4 regions of the Sphingopyxis sp. GW821-FHT12C06 genome follow, and region 1 is predicted to be linked to each of the others. Evidence: riboswitches for the same ligand, from Rfam matches in the RefSeq annotation. Region 1 holds a riboswitch; each other region holds the start of a gene.

The links. A riboswitch is a leader RNA that binds a small molecule or an ion and turns the genes downstream of it on or off. The one in region 1 is predicted to bind cobalamin.
Region 2: it holds a riboswitch for cobalamin, as region 1 does, so the genes downstream of both, metE (5-methyltetrahydropteroyltriglutamate--homocysteine S-methyltransferase) here and AC1RRJ_RS20090 (RHS repeat domain-containing protein) in region 1, are expected to answer to the same signal.
Region 3: it holds a riboswitch for cobalamin, as region 1 does, so the genes downstream of both, AC1RRJ_RS11185 (TonB-dependent receptor plug domain-containing protein) here and AC1RRJ_RS20090 (RHS repeat domain-containing protein) in region 1, are expected to answer to the same signal.
Region 4: it holds a riboswitch for cobalamin, as region 1 does, so the genes downstream of both, AC1RRJ_RS11155 (TonB-dependent receptor plug domain-containing protein) here and AC1RRJ_RS20090 (RHS repeat domain-containing protein) in region 1, are expected to answer to the same signal.

Annotation. Positions count from the first base shown of each region.
Region 1 covers NZ_JBXAQR010000007.1:180,245-183,518, reverse strand. The annotation lists gene AC1RRJ_RS20095 (RHS repeat domain-containing protein) at 1-1,090, opposite strand, end outside; gene AC1RRJ_RS20090 (RHS repeat domain-containing protein) at 1,152-1,316, opposite strand; cobalamin riboswitch at 1,575-1,792, opposite strand; gene AC1RRJ_RS20085 (hypothetical protein) at 2,138-2,452, shown strand; gene AC1RRJ_RS20080 (RHS repeat domain-containing protein) at 2,530-3,274, shown strand, end outside.
Region 2 covers NZ_JBXAQR010000008.1:45,631-48,904, reverse strand. The annotation lists gene metE (5-methyltetrahydropteroyltriglutamate--homocysteine S-methyltransferase) at 1-1,348, opposite strand, end outside; cobalamin riboswitch at 1,465-1,669, opposite strand; gene AC1RRJ_RS20965 (formylglycine-generating enzyme family protein) at 1,887-2,810, opposite strand; gene AC1RRJ_RS20960 (LacI family DNA-binding transcriptional regulator) at 3,087-3,274, shown strand, end outside.
Region 3 covers NZ_JBXAQR010000003.1:462,559-465,832, forward strand. The annotation lists gene AC1RRJ_RS11185 (TonB-dependent receptor plug domain-containing protein) at 1-1,204, opposite strand, end outside; cobalamin riboswitch at 1,387-1,616, opposite strand; gene AC1RRJ_RS11190 (TonB-dependent receptor plug domain-containing protein) at 1,704-3,274, opposite strand, start outside.
Region 4 covers NZ_JBXAQR010000003.1:455,667-458,940, forward strand. The annotation lists gene AC1RRJ_RS11155 (TonB-dependent receptor plug domain-containing protein) at 1-1,802, opposite strand, end outside; cobalamin riboswitch at 1,947-2,138, opposite strand; gene AC1RRJ_RS11160 (phytanoyl-CoA dioxygenase family protein) at 2,183-2,875, opposite strand; gene AC1RRJ_RS11165 (ABC transporter ATP-binding protein) at 2,872-3,274, opposite strand, start outside.

The DNA of each region.
Region 1 (3,274 bases):
CGGTGACCGTCGCGGTCATCGTCGCACCGGAAAGTGCAAAATTATAGCCCCAAGTTCCAATGCCGTTGGAATAGCTCGAAACGCGGCCGTTGGCGTCGTAGCCAATTGCGATCGTGTCGACGGTTGAAGACGGCTTCTTGATCGCGGACAGTCTTCCGCCAGCGTTGAACGTATATCGGGTCGCGCGACCCAGAGTATCGGTCGTGGTCTGCGTATACGCCCCGTAGGCGTATGAAACTGCGGGCCAAGCCTGCGTTAGTCCGGTGCAGGCGTTCGCCATCGGCGCACAATAGTCGACGGCATTGTTGATGGCCTGGACTTTTGTGGGCGCCAACGCGGGCGGGTTAGGAATTCTGCTTCCGTCACCTGCGCCCACCATATCGATAACGAGATCATCGCTCGGATAGGAAAATTTGAGCTGATAGCCGGCGTTGTTTGTGATCGACTGAATGCGGCCGACAAAGCCGGACTGCAGGGACGCCTCGATCCGATATTCGTCCCTGAGATAGTGGACGTTAACGATACGGCCGTCAGGATACTGGAATTTCACGGCGGTCGCGGCGCTAGTAGGCGTAGCAGTCGCCCCCGGAAGGTCGATGAATTGATTTGCGTCGAGGGTGACAATCAGGCCAGATTTCTGCGTATAAGTGTAGATTTTTGTCGAGCCATTATAGGTAAGCGTCGATCCATTTCCCTGCAAAGATGTGAAAACTGTACCGATTTTGGAAAAATGCTCACTCTTTTGACCAATCGTTATTGCAGCCTTGCTTCCGATGATGCTTAGGCCTCCATAGTATTGATTTTGATTGCGGAAGCTGGAGAAGCCGCCGCCCGAGATCGTTTCAGAGCGGCGCTCAAGCCCTGTTCCGTCGGCGGCGCCAATGCTCAAATCCAAGGTCGAAAGCCGTATAGTGCCGAGCACCAAGTCGACGCCATTCTCATCCACGTTCGAATATTGCGGCAACGCGGCAACGTCAGGCAAAGCCTGGGCAAAGGCACTGGAAGACACAATTGCAAGAGCACTGACGGACGATCTCACGGCGCATTTCGTGAGCAGAGTTGCGGCGATACGGCACTTGGAAACAGGCATAACTTCTCCCCTCGCCAAAACGGCGATCGAACGGATTTCAATGGTTGACTGACGCCTTCAATCAGGGAGGCGAATTGGCAGACCCGGTTGTTGTTGCCTTTGTCCGATTGCCCGCCTTGTCGTGCTCGTAGGTCGTCTGAACATTACTGTTGACCGTTCCCGCACGAGCAACTTTTGTCAGGCGACCGTTGGCATCATAAGTATAGGTGATCGTTTCTGTCGCCATAACATTGGAGGCGCATATTAGCGCCAGTGTCGCGAGGCTAGCCTTGGCTATCACCGCGGACGAAGCATTCTTACATTTCATTGCTATCTGCCCCCGAGCGCTGAACTTTTCGGTGGAGGCGTGCCGTTCTCTCGAACGGTCAGTGCGCATGAGCGGGCGTGCGCCATGAGCGCCCGTCAAGCGAACCGATGCGGCCCCCGCCGCTCGTTCGTCGCTCAGACGGACTATCCGTGCTCCGGCCATCCCCTGGACCAAAGCAAGAGCGACCAGACGCCGGCAGGTCTCCTGGCTTGCGGGTCGACGCTCGATGTGCAGCCTTCCCAAGCTTTCGCCCAGTGGCCGGGATGCAATGCACCCCACGCACATCTTGCTCACCGCTCACAGTTGCAGGGACAGCCGCGGATTTGGATGACAGAACATCCGTACCGCATTCCCCTTTAATCCCCTCTCGGGGAACCAGCGCGATCAGACTAATCACCCCGAAGGATGATCAGCGAAGGTTGAGTAGTTCAAAAACTTCCACGTTTCAAGTACATTAGCTGTGCCCATGCAAGTTGGTGATGACAGTGGAATCTGCCCGAATCCTCCCTCACGCCTGAGTAAGACAGATAAGACATGTCTCAAGTCCGCATTACCCTTCAAATCGCTATCTCTAGCGAGTTATAACATCGGTGCCCCCGGGAAAGCGGAGGCGCAGATGCTATAACTCAACTGGCGTAGCCACGGCCCGAGCTCGACCCGTTAGCTGCTTGTCGAGAAGATGGGCCGACAGTTGGAGCAGGGCATACCCTTTACGCGATAGCGATCACTAACTTATACTATTGACGGAATTCCTCTGCGCCGATACCTCCTTCACAAATAAGAAAATATTGGGTCTCGATTCTTGTTATCTCTGCGGCAGGGGCATGCGCATGGGAAGTATTCGAGTATTACCCGGTATTGTAGCAGTCTTGCTGATCGCAAGCTCGGCCTTGGCTGCTGAAACCATCACTTACAGCTATGATGCTAAAGGCCGGCTAACGAAGGTCGTGCGCACGGGCACGGTGAACAACAATGTCACCGTCGAATATGAGCACGACAAATCCGATAACCGTACGCGCGTGAAGGCCACCAATTCTCCCAATCCTCCGCCTTAGCCCTGATCTCGAACGAAATGGGGCTATTGAAAGGGGCGGATATGAAATGTGAACTGGTACCCAGTCGCAAGCGACTGATGATTTTGGGTCTTTCCACGATTTTGTGCAGCGGCCTTGCGGCCCCGGTAGCGGCGCAGACCTCGCCGACATACCGCAACCTCGACGAAAATGGCGTCGACCTCACCCACGGGGACTATCAAATGGGGCTGGTCGAAGGCTCGATCGGTTCGGGCAATGACGAGTTGACGCTTGTGCGCGACGGCCCATGGTACAGCGGCTTTAATGGCCATCGTTGGGACGCGATCGTGCTCACCGAGGGATTGACCGTTCGAACGGTCTCCTTTGGCCAACGGATGGAATCGTTCAACGGTTCGGTTTCTCAACAGGCGAACGGTTCGACGCTGACCGGCAACTTTACTCATCGGTCGGCCGACGGAACAACGACCGAGTTCATGCCGCGTAACCCAGATTGCAATCCTGTCACCACGGGAGTCTGTGTGTGGGTGCCGACCTCGATCGCGACACCTGACGGCAAGGCGGTTAGCCTGGAATATGAGTCCTGGCTGATCTGTCCCGATATTATCGACGTAGATAACCCGTGCAGGACCGATTCCGTCCGTCTCACCAGGGTCAAGAACAGCGCTGGTTACTCTGTCGTTTTTGACTATGGCGGCGGCGGAAGTAGCGGAATGTCGGGCGCGCCGGTGGATTGGTTTCGGCGAATAGGCGCCGACTTCTACAACGAGAAGGTCAGTTCTTCGCCTCAAGCGCATGTCAGCTACGCCTATCCGTCCGTTACGGTCACCGATGTTACCGATACCG
Region 2 (3,274 bases), on a different contig from region 1:
CCTTGCGGACCTCCGGGGTCTGCGGGAAGCTGCCGATCGTCGTCGTCGGGAAGGCGGGGAGGGCGAGGCGTTTTTGCTGCGCGTCGCGGCGGGTTGCGAAAGGCGCGGCGCGGTGGGTGGCGGCCGCGTCGAGCGCGGCGAGGCGCTGCGCAACCGCGGGGTCGTGGATTTTCGGCGAGGTCTGGCGCGCGACTGCGGCGATGCGCGAGGACGAGAAGGCGGCGAAGCTCGCGTCCTCGCCTTCGTTCAGCGCCTTGGCGAGCGCGGCGAGTTCCTCGATCTTCTGCACCGCGAAGCTCAGCCACTGGGCGATTTCGGGGTCGAGGCCGAAATCGAGCGCGAGGTCGACGGGGGTGTGGAGCAAGGAGCAGGACGGCGCGAGGATGAGGTCGCGTTTGCCGGCGAGCTCCTTGAGGCGCCAATAGAGGTCGGGGAGGTTGGCGCGCCAGATGTTGCGGCCGTCGATGACGCCGAGCGAGAGCAGGACGTGCGGCTGGAGCCGGGCGAGCGCGGGTTCGAGCTGGCCCGGTGCGCGGACGAGGTCGAGGTGGAGGCCGTGGACGGGCAGGTCGGCGACGAGATCGAGATTGTCGCCGAGGCCGCCGAAGTAAGTGGCGAGCATGAGTTTGGGACCGCGCGTGGCGAGGCGGGCGTAGGCGCGCTCGAACGCGGTGCGCTGTTCGGCCGAGAGGTCGAGGACGAGGCAGGGCTCGTCGATCTGGACCCATTCGGCGCCTTGTTTCGCGAGGCGGGCGAGGATTTCGGCGTAGGTGTCGAGCAGCTGCGGCAGGAGCGCGAGCGGTTCGACCGCCTTGCCCTTGGCGAGCATCAGATAGGAGACGGGGCCGAGGAGGACCGGGCGGGTGTTGTAACCGAGGGCTTTCGCTTCCTCAAACTCGTCGAAGATTTTCGTGGAGGCGATCTTGAAGGTCTGACCCGCGGTGAGTTCGGGGACCATGAAATGATAGTTGGTGTCGAACCATTTGGTCATTTCCTGCGCCGTGGTGTCGTGGGCGTGGCCGCAGGCGGACGGTCCCTGGGCACCGCGCGCCATCGCGAAATAGAGGTCGGGGTCGACGCTCTCGCCGCTCCAGTCGTAGCGCGGCGGGATCGCGCCGATGAGGGCGCTGGTGTCGAGGACATGGTCGTAGAGCGAGAAGTCGTTCGACGGCAGGATGTCGGCGCCGAGCGCTTTCTGGCGCGTCCAGTGCAGCGCGCGGAGGCCCGATGCCGCGGTCTGCAGTTCGGCGAGATTGGTCTTGCCCGCCCAATAGCTTTCGAGCGCGAATTTGAGCTCGCGGCGGAGGCCGATGCGGGGGAAGCCGAGGGTGGCGACGCTGACAGTCATTTCTCAAACACCTTGCAAGGGGCAAGGCGCCGGGCAGACGCGTACGCACGGGACTCCGCGCCCGCAAACAAGGGTCGGGCGCAGCCATGCATGCGGCCTGACCGGACACCCCGCCGGAGGACGTATCTGACGAGGCAGGTCTCCTGGCTCACGGATCAGCGCGGCGGTCTGGCCTTCCCGGTCCCTTGCCGGACCAGTGACACGTATCGACCGCCGCTCACCGCTTACAGTTGCGGGGGCAGCGCCGGCTTTGAACCGGCTTCCCGTCTTAGCTCCACGCCCGGGTAGCGGACGCGGAGAACCTCGACAGGCTGAAGAATAGCGCTGCAGCTGAGTCTGTCAACCATGATATAAAGAATTCTTTATATCATGGTTTTCGGCATGAACGCAGATCGACAAGTCGTCAGATTCTGATGCGAACCAAGAGCCGTCAAGTCGTCTACGGCCAGTTCTGCTTGACTGCGGAGATAAGGCCGAGGCTGGAAGATCCGGTCGGTCCCGGCGTACCGAAAGCACATTCGAATTGTGAAGAGTGTCTCTATGCGGAGACTCGCTTCACACATCGAAATCCGATGTGGCTCGTCGAACTGTCTATTGTTTCGGGGTGCCGGGCGGCCGGGCGATAGCGCTGGCAGTAATTGGCGGCGCATAGATGGGAGCCGCCCTTGAGTACTTTGCGACCGATACGGATATCGGGATGGGCCGGATCATAGCTGCGTTGCACATGTCCTCCACGCGGATTGTCGATCACGCAGCAGGATTTTTTACCCTTCTTTGCGCTCAAGGCCGGTTCGGACCACCAGTCCTGCGTCCATTCCCACACGTTGCCAATCATGTCGCACAAACCGAAGCCGTTGGCGGGGAAGCTGTCTACGGGCGATGTTCCTTCCCATCCATCGAGACATTGATTGGCGAAGGGGAACAGGCCTTGCCAATAGTTGGCGAGCATGGCGCCGCCCGGTGCAAGTTCACCACCCCAGGCATAGTCTGCGCCATCGAGACCTCCGCGCGCGGCATATTCCCATTCGGCTTCGGTCGGGAGGGCTTTGCCGGCCCATGCTGCATATGCTTCGGCATCGTCATAGGCGATATGGACCACTGGATGGGCTTCGCGGCCCTCGATCGAACTCGAAGGGCCCAGCGGATGGCGCCAGTCTGCGCCGAACTCGAAGCGCCACCACTGGCTTGAATCACCCAGGTCGACAGGCCCGGGTGCTTTCTTGAAAACGATCGAGCCGGGTTGTTCCATGCCGGGCAGCATGTCGGGATAATCGGCCCGATCGGGTGGGGTTTCCGCGACGGAAACATGACCGGTTGCGTCGACAAAGCGCTGGAAGTCACGGTTGGTGACGGGCGCAGTGTCTATCCAGAAAGGGGCAACGCGTACTTTGCGGAGTGGGGCTTCCTCGGGATAGAAATTTTCCGATCCCATGGTGAATGTGCCGCCCGGAATGAAGGACATGCCGCGCGGGCGCTCGTCAGAACCCGCATCGTCGTCTGCGCCGGTGATCATTCTTTTTCCCTTTTGGTGTCCTGCCGGACCGACATTTGACATGCCCCCATGGTGTCTTTTTACACAATGCCGCACACGGCCAAGGTGGTTTGATTTGCGATGTATGCCGTCTATCGTCGGCTGTTTAATGCGACAAGTACGTCCTAGGGAGGGTTTTTGAAGCGGTCCGTCACGATCATCGACATCGCGAAGCGCGCCGGCGTATCGTTCAAGACCGTTTCCCGCGTGCTGAATGGAGCGCCAACGGTGGCGGAGGCGTTTCGGCACAAGGTCGAAGAGGCGATGCGCGAACTCGACTATAAACCCAACCGCGCAGCGCGTCTGCTGCGCGGGGGAAAGGCGCATTCGCTAGGTCTGATCATTGGATCGCGGGCCCGGTTCGTCAGCTCGCCCGAACCCGACCGGCGCCTGCC
Region 3 (3,274 bases), on a different contig from region 1:
GGTTGTTGTCGTCATGGCGGACCGAGGCGCCGAGCGAAAGGTCGCCCGCGGTCAGTTCATATTGGCCGACCAGCCCCAGATTGTCGGCCTGTTTTTCGCCCTGAAACGCTCCGGGGGTCAGTGTCCGGAAGGTCTCGCGCTCGACATCGACTGCGCCGGTCAACCGGTGGGTGATCGTGTCGGTGCCGAAGCTGAAGCTTGACGTGAAGCTGCCCTTATAGCGCCGCCCCTTGTTGCCATAGTCGAGGCCGAAGGACGCGTAGCCCTGGCGCGTCGTGTCGGCGAATTGCCCCGACAGCGTGTTGACCCAGCGCCCGTCGAGCGCGCTGAGCTGCGCCGAGAGCAGGCCGTAAAAACCCTCGCTCGTATAATAGACCCCAGGGCTGTCGACGGTATAGCCAAAGAAGGGGAACACGTCCTTGGTGGGACCATCGCTGTCGCTGTTGTTCGTGTCGGCGTTGACATGGTTGTAGCGGAGCACGGCGGAGAGCTTGAACGCTTCGCTCGGCGACCAGTTCAGCTTGGCGCTGGCGCCGATTGTGTCCGACCCGACATCACGGGAGCCGCCGCGGGCAGTGGCATAGCCGTCGGTGCCATAATAGGAGCCCGTGACGGCATAGTCGAAATTGCCACTCGCCCCGGCGGCGCGTGCGGCGCCGCTGATCGTGCCGAAGGATCCACCCTCGATCCGTGCGCTATATCCCGGCGCTTCGCGGCCCGACAGGGTGATGTAATTGATCACGCCGCCGATTGCGTCTGAGCCATAGAGCGACGATTGCTGGCCGCGCAGCACCTCGATGCGCGCGGCAGGGTCGGCGACCATCGTTCCGAAATCAAATTCGCCCTGATAGGGGTCGGCGGCTTCGATGCCGTCGATCAGGACGAGGACATGATTGCTCTCGCTGCCGCGTACGCGGATCTGCGTCTGGCCGCCAATCCCGCCGATGCGGGTGATTGCGACGCCGGGGACGTCGCGCAGGACGTCCGAAATGATGCGCGTCTGACGCTGCAACAGCGCTTCGGTGTCGATGACGGTGACCGATGCGCCGAGTTCGCTCGCGCGGATGCCTTCGCCCGATCGCGATGCGGTGACGATAATCTCGTCGCCGGGCTTGGCCGCCTTCGCGCTGTCGGCCGATTGGGCAAAGGCGGGGGTGGCCGCGGTCAGTGCCAGCAAGGAAATGGTGGTCGTAAATTTCAACATGGGAGTCCCCCACACGCCGGCAACGAGGGCGGGAGCCTGCCGATGCGCTTGGGGGCGATCGACCAGTGCATGGGCTGCGGGCGGGCGCAATGCGCCCACGTCCCCTGCACCGAAACGGCTCCAGCCGCTTGGTCGTCGCTCGACGGACTTCTCCGTGCCGTGGCCTTTCCCTGGGCCCAGGCATTGAGCGACCCACGCCGGCAGGTCTCCTGGCTCGCGGGTCAGGGCTTGATGCACGCCTTCCCAGGTCCCCCCAGTGGCTGTCCCGGACCTCGAAAAAGTCGGGACGGTGCATCGCGCTCACCGCTTACAGTTGCAGGGACAGCCGCGGAATCGAGGGATCTTCCGGGAAGATCCTTCTCACCGCGTTCCCATATTAAGCCCTTTCGGGCACCGGCGCGATCATGTGGGGGCCAAAGCCCTCACGGCGCTGCCCATAGCGTAGCGGGGCATTTGCGCAAGCCCCCGGCCGGTATGCGGCCGGGGGAGGCGGGGACGATCAGAGCGCCGAACCGCCCAGCTTGTACGTCAGCTGCAGGAAGACGCTGCGGCCGATGCTGTCGAACCAGCTGGTGTTATAATAGGGATAGCTCGACCAGGTCGGGTCCTTCACCGGGTTGGTGTTGAACAGGTTCCGGATCGTCAGCGACCCGCGCATATGATCGGTGAAATCATATTGCAGCGAGGCGTTAAACAGCGTGCTCGCCTTGATGAAGGCGTCTTCATCATAATTGGGCAGCTTGCCGAGGCGGGTGCCCGACACCGTCAGTTGCAGGCCGTCGGCGGCCCAGCTGATGCTGGCGTTCGACTTGTCGCGCGGCAGGTAATAGCCGCTGTCGGCCGCCAGCTTGTTTTCGACCGGATCGCCCGGATATTGCTGGAAGCTATGCTTGAAGACATGGCTGTGCGCGAGCGAAAGGGTGAAGTCGCCAAAGCTGGTGGGCAGCGTGCCGCGGAAGGCGAGGTCGATACCGCTCGTCTTTTCGCGCGCGATGTTGATTGGATTGACACGGATCGATTCGATACGCCCGTTCTGAACATTTGACGGGAAACGTTTGATACGGGCGAACGCGTCCACGCAGGTTGGCGAGGTCGGATCGAGCTTATTTGCCGCGCAATCTGCTTCGTCGCGTGCCAGCGTGTCGATGCTGAGATCGTCCACTTGATTGTCGAGCGTGACGCGGAAATAGTCTACCGAAACATGCAGGCGGCGCGAGGGCGCGAAGACGAAGCCTGCGGTCAGTGTGCGACCGGTTTCCGACTTCAGGTCGCGGTTGCCGGTGCGGTTCACGACCATATCGATATCTGCAAAATCGCAATCCTCGATTTCCTGCCCGTTGTCGGCGCAGAGTCGATAATCGTTGACGTTGCCTTCGATATTGCCCGGACCCGTGAACACATAGTGGAGATCGGGCGCGCGGAAAGCGGTGCCATAGGCAGCGCGGAATAGCAGGCTATCCATCGGCCGAACCTCAAGCCCGCCGTTGTAGGTGAATTTTCCGGTACTTCCCCCGCCGAAGCGGAAATGATCGTAGCGGCCAGCGCCCGTCACCGTCACGAAATCAAGCACTGGCACGCGGACCTCGCCGCCGATTGCGGCATGGCTGCGCTTGCCTTCGCCGGCGCTGTCTTTCCAGCTGTAGTAATAATCGGTGAGCGCCAGCGGATCAGGACGGAGGTTATAGCCCTGCTTGCCATATTCGGCGACCGCGGCGAAGCCTACCGGGCCAGCGGGCAACTGGAACAGCTCGCCATTGGTCAGCGTCGCCTGCAGATTGCTCGTCCAGCTGAAGGGCCGATAGACGGTGTCGGCCGAAATGCTCTCATACTCTGCGCGGGTAAGCGCCTGATAGAGCCGGTCGGGGTTGGCATTAAAGATCGGGCGACCTTCTGCATCGACGCCGTTCTGCGTGCCGAGGAAAAGAGCGTTTGCCTTGCTCGCGATGATCTGAGGCCAGCGAACGACCGACTGATAGCGGCTGTAGTTGAACGACAGCTCGTAATTCCAGCTCTTGCCGAAATTGCCGCGAATGCCGGGCGTGATGCTGTAGGTCGTCTGCTTGCTCCGCT
Region 4 (3,274 bases), on a different contig from region 1:
GCATTGGTCGCATTGTCGAAGCTTTTGCCCGACCAGCGCACCGCCGCGCCCAGACCGAGCCCGAAGTCGAAGTCATAGCTGACCGAAGCGTTGGCGGTATTGCGCGGGCGGCGCGGCAGCCATTTGCCGAAATTGTTGCCGGGCGAGCGATCCTCGGAGACGATCCAGCTGTAATTGCCGTCGAGCTTCAGCCCGCCGAGGGTCAGCGCGGCGGCCGCCTCGATCCCGTGCGCTTCGCTGCGCGCGACGTTCGAATAATAACCGAAGCGCGGTGTGGTCGTTCCGGGAACGAAGCACATCGGGTTGGGAGGAGGGGCTGCAGGGTCGGTGGAAGGCGCCGGGCAGCCATTGTAGATGATCTGGTTCGTCGTTTTGCGATCGAACCAGGTCGCCCCGACGACCAGTTTGCGATCGAAAAGCTGCTGTTCGATCCCCGCTTCCCAGCCGTGCGCGTCTTCGGGATCGAGCGCGATATTCCCGTACTCGCTGAACTGCTGATAGAGCGAGGGAGCCTTGAACCCTTCGCCATAGCTCGCGCGCAGCACCGTTCCCGTCGACAGCCGCCACACGCCGCCGGCCGCGAACAGCGTCTGGCCACCGTAGCGATCATGATCGTCGTAGCGAACGCCGCCGTTGAGGGTCAGCCCTTCGACCGGCTGGACGCTGAGCTGGCCATAGACGCTGGTGAGTTCGGCCTTGCCGACCGCGAAGGGCGGTAGCGGGGTTGCGAGCGAGGCCGAAGGGGAGCGGCTCTTGAAGTTCGAGCGTTCGTTTTCGACCCCGAAGATCGCCGAAATGGCGTCGCTGACCGCAAAACTGCCCTGATATTCCCAGCGCTTGTTGCGCCCTTCGGCGTCGAAGCTTTGCTGGCGCGCGCGGGTCGGGTTGAAATTGTCGCGGTTGGTGTCGGTGTAGGCATAGGCGAAGCGGTTGCGGAAGCGTCCGTCGGCGAGGGCGATATTGAGCCCCGCATAGCCGACGAATTCCTTGTTCAGCCCATAGTCGGCGCTGTCGGCGTTGAAGCCGTCGAATTCGACCCGGCCGCTCGAATAATAGCCGCGCACATCGACGCTGATATTCTGGGCGAGTTCGAGTTCGGCGCGGCCCGAAACATTGCGGTTGCGATAGCCGTCGCGTTCTTTGCCGCCAAAGGCCGCCGCATGCGACGAAATGCCGTCGGTGGTGAAAGTCTGCCCGCCGAGGCGCCAGCTCAAGGGACCGGTGCGGCCGCCGATTGCGGCCCGCGCGCTGACGGTGTCGCGCGATCCGGCTTCGAGGTCGAAGCTGCCTTCAATTTCCTTTTGCGGTACGGCGGTCACGATATTGACGACGCCGCCGATTGCCTGGCTGCCCCACAGGATCGACTGCGGCCCGCGCAGCACTTCGATCCGGGCAATGTCGCCGACGAGCAGGTTGGTGAAGTTGAAGCCGCCGCCAGTCGACGACGGATCGTTAAGCTTCACCCCGTCGATCACGACGACCGTGTGATCGGACTCGGCGCCGCGGATGCGGAGCGACGTCGAGGTGCCATAGCCCCCGTTGCGCGCAAAACTGATCCCCGGTGTGCGCAGCAGCAGTTCGGTAACGCCGATATCCTGCGACCGATCGATCGCGGCCTTGTCGAGCGCGGTGATCGACGCGGGAATTTCGTCGAGCGTCAGCGGCGCGCGGGTCGCGGTGACGATAATGCTGTCGCTGTCCGCCGCGACGGCATGCGATACCGGCACTTGCTGGGCAAACGACGTGGACGATGCCGCGATTGCGGCAAAGGAAACGGAAAAACGGCAAATTGACTTGAACATAACAACCCCATCGACAGGGCGTTGTGCACGCGCGGGGGCGATGCGGGTGCCGAAAGGGCGCACGACATCGGCCCGCGTGAACACGCGGCCAGACTTGTCGTCGCTCGGGTTTACCCCCGTCCGCTCGGCACACCCTGTCCGCGCGAAAGACGACGGCGACGGGCAGGTCTCCTGGCTTGCGGGTCGACGCCGGTTCGGACCGCCTTCTCAGGATCGTCGAAGATCCCAATGGCATATGGCCTGATGACTCACCGCTCACAGTTGCAGGGGCAGCCGGGGTTTTGTCCCCGTTCCCTTTCAATCCCCTTTCGGGGAACCTGTCGCTGGCGGCGCGTTACATCGAATATCGCGTGCGGGTCAATTGCTGCGTTGCAATAAGATCAGGCGGCCTTCATCCAGACGACCAAAGCAAAACGTGCGTTGGTCGTCGGAAGGGTACGATGCGGGGTGAAGCGGTCGAGAAAGAGAGTGGTTCCCGCCGGACATAGCGGCTGGACGCGCGGCAGGCCGGCTATCTGCTCTTCAGGGATTTCATACCCATGTGCCGTCAGTTCGGCCATCGGCATGGCGCGGCGACCGGGGATGATCTCGAGACCGCCGGTGGCGGGACCGGCATCGCTCAGCGGAATCCAGGCGGTGACCCACACTTTGCCGCATGCAGTTCCGTCGTCGCGCGCGACGTCAGAATGCCAGGCGTGGCGATGCTCGGGAAAGCTCGCGATGCTGGCGCGGACGCGCACCACCGATCCCGACAGGCTTCGGTCACCGAGACGGGTTGCGGCCTCGATCAGGCGCGGGTCGTTTGCGATTTCCTGCAAACGCGGGCCGCGATGCGCGTCGGTGCAGATTGCGGAGCGCAGCAGGTTGGCGACGCTCCTATCCGTCTCAAAGATGCGATCGAGCCGGGTCGCGAGCGGCGCGTCCGGGCAACTGCGTTCGAAGGGCAGGTACAGCGCACATGCCAGCCGGTTGATGTGTTCGGCGATATCGGCCTCGGCCGCGCGGATCAGTTCGGGATCGAACAGGGGGAGGGCCGCATAGCCCTGTTCGGCATAAAACGCTTCGGCGGTCATGACCGCGCGCGGCCAAAAGTCGTGACTGTCGGCCAGTCGCCGCCGCTCTCGACGCGCGCGTCGATGCCATAGACGGTGCGCAAAAGCTCCGGGGTCAGCACCTCATGCGGGGTGCCGTCGGCGACGATCCGGCCGTCGTCGATCAGCAGCAACCGGTCGCAATAGCGCGCCGCCATCGTCAGGTCGTGGAGCACCGCGATCACCAGCGCCCCGGCATCGGCCTCGGCGCGCATCAGTTCCATGACGTCGATCTGGTGGCCGGGGTCGAGGCTGGCGAGCGGTTCGTCGGCGATCAGCCCGGGCGCCCCGACTGCCAAAGCGCGGGCGAAGAGGACACGGGCGCGTTCGCCGCCGGACAATTCGGTCGCGATCCGGGTGCGGAGATCGCCGACATCGGCG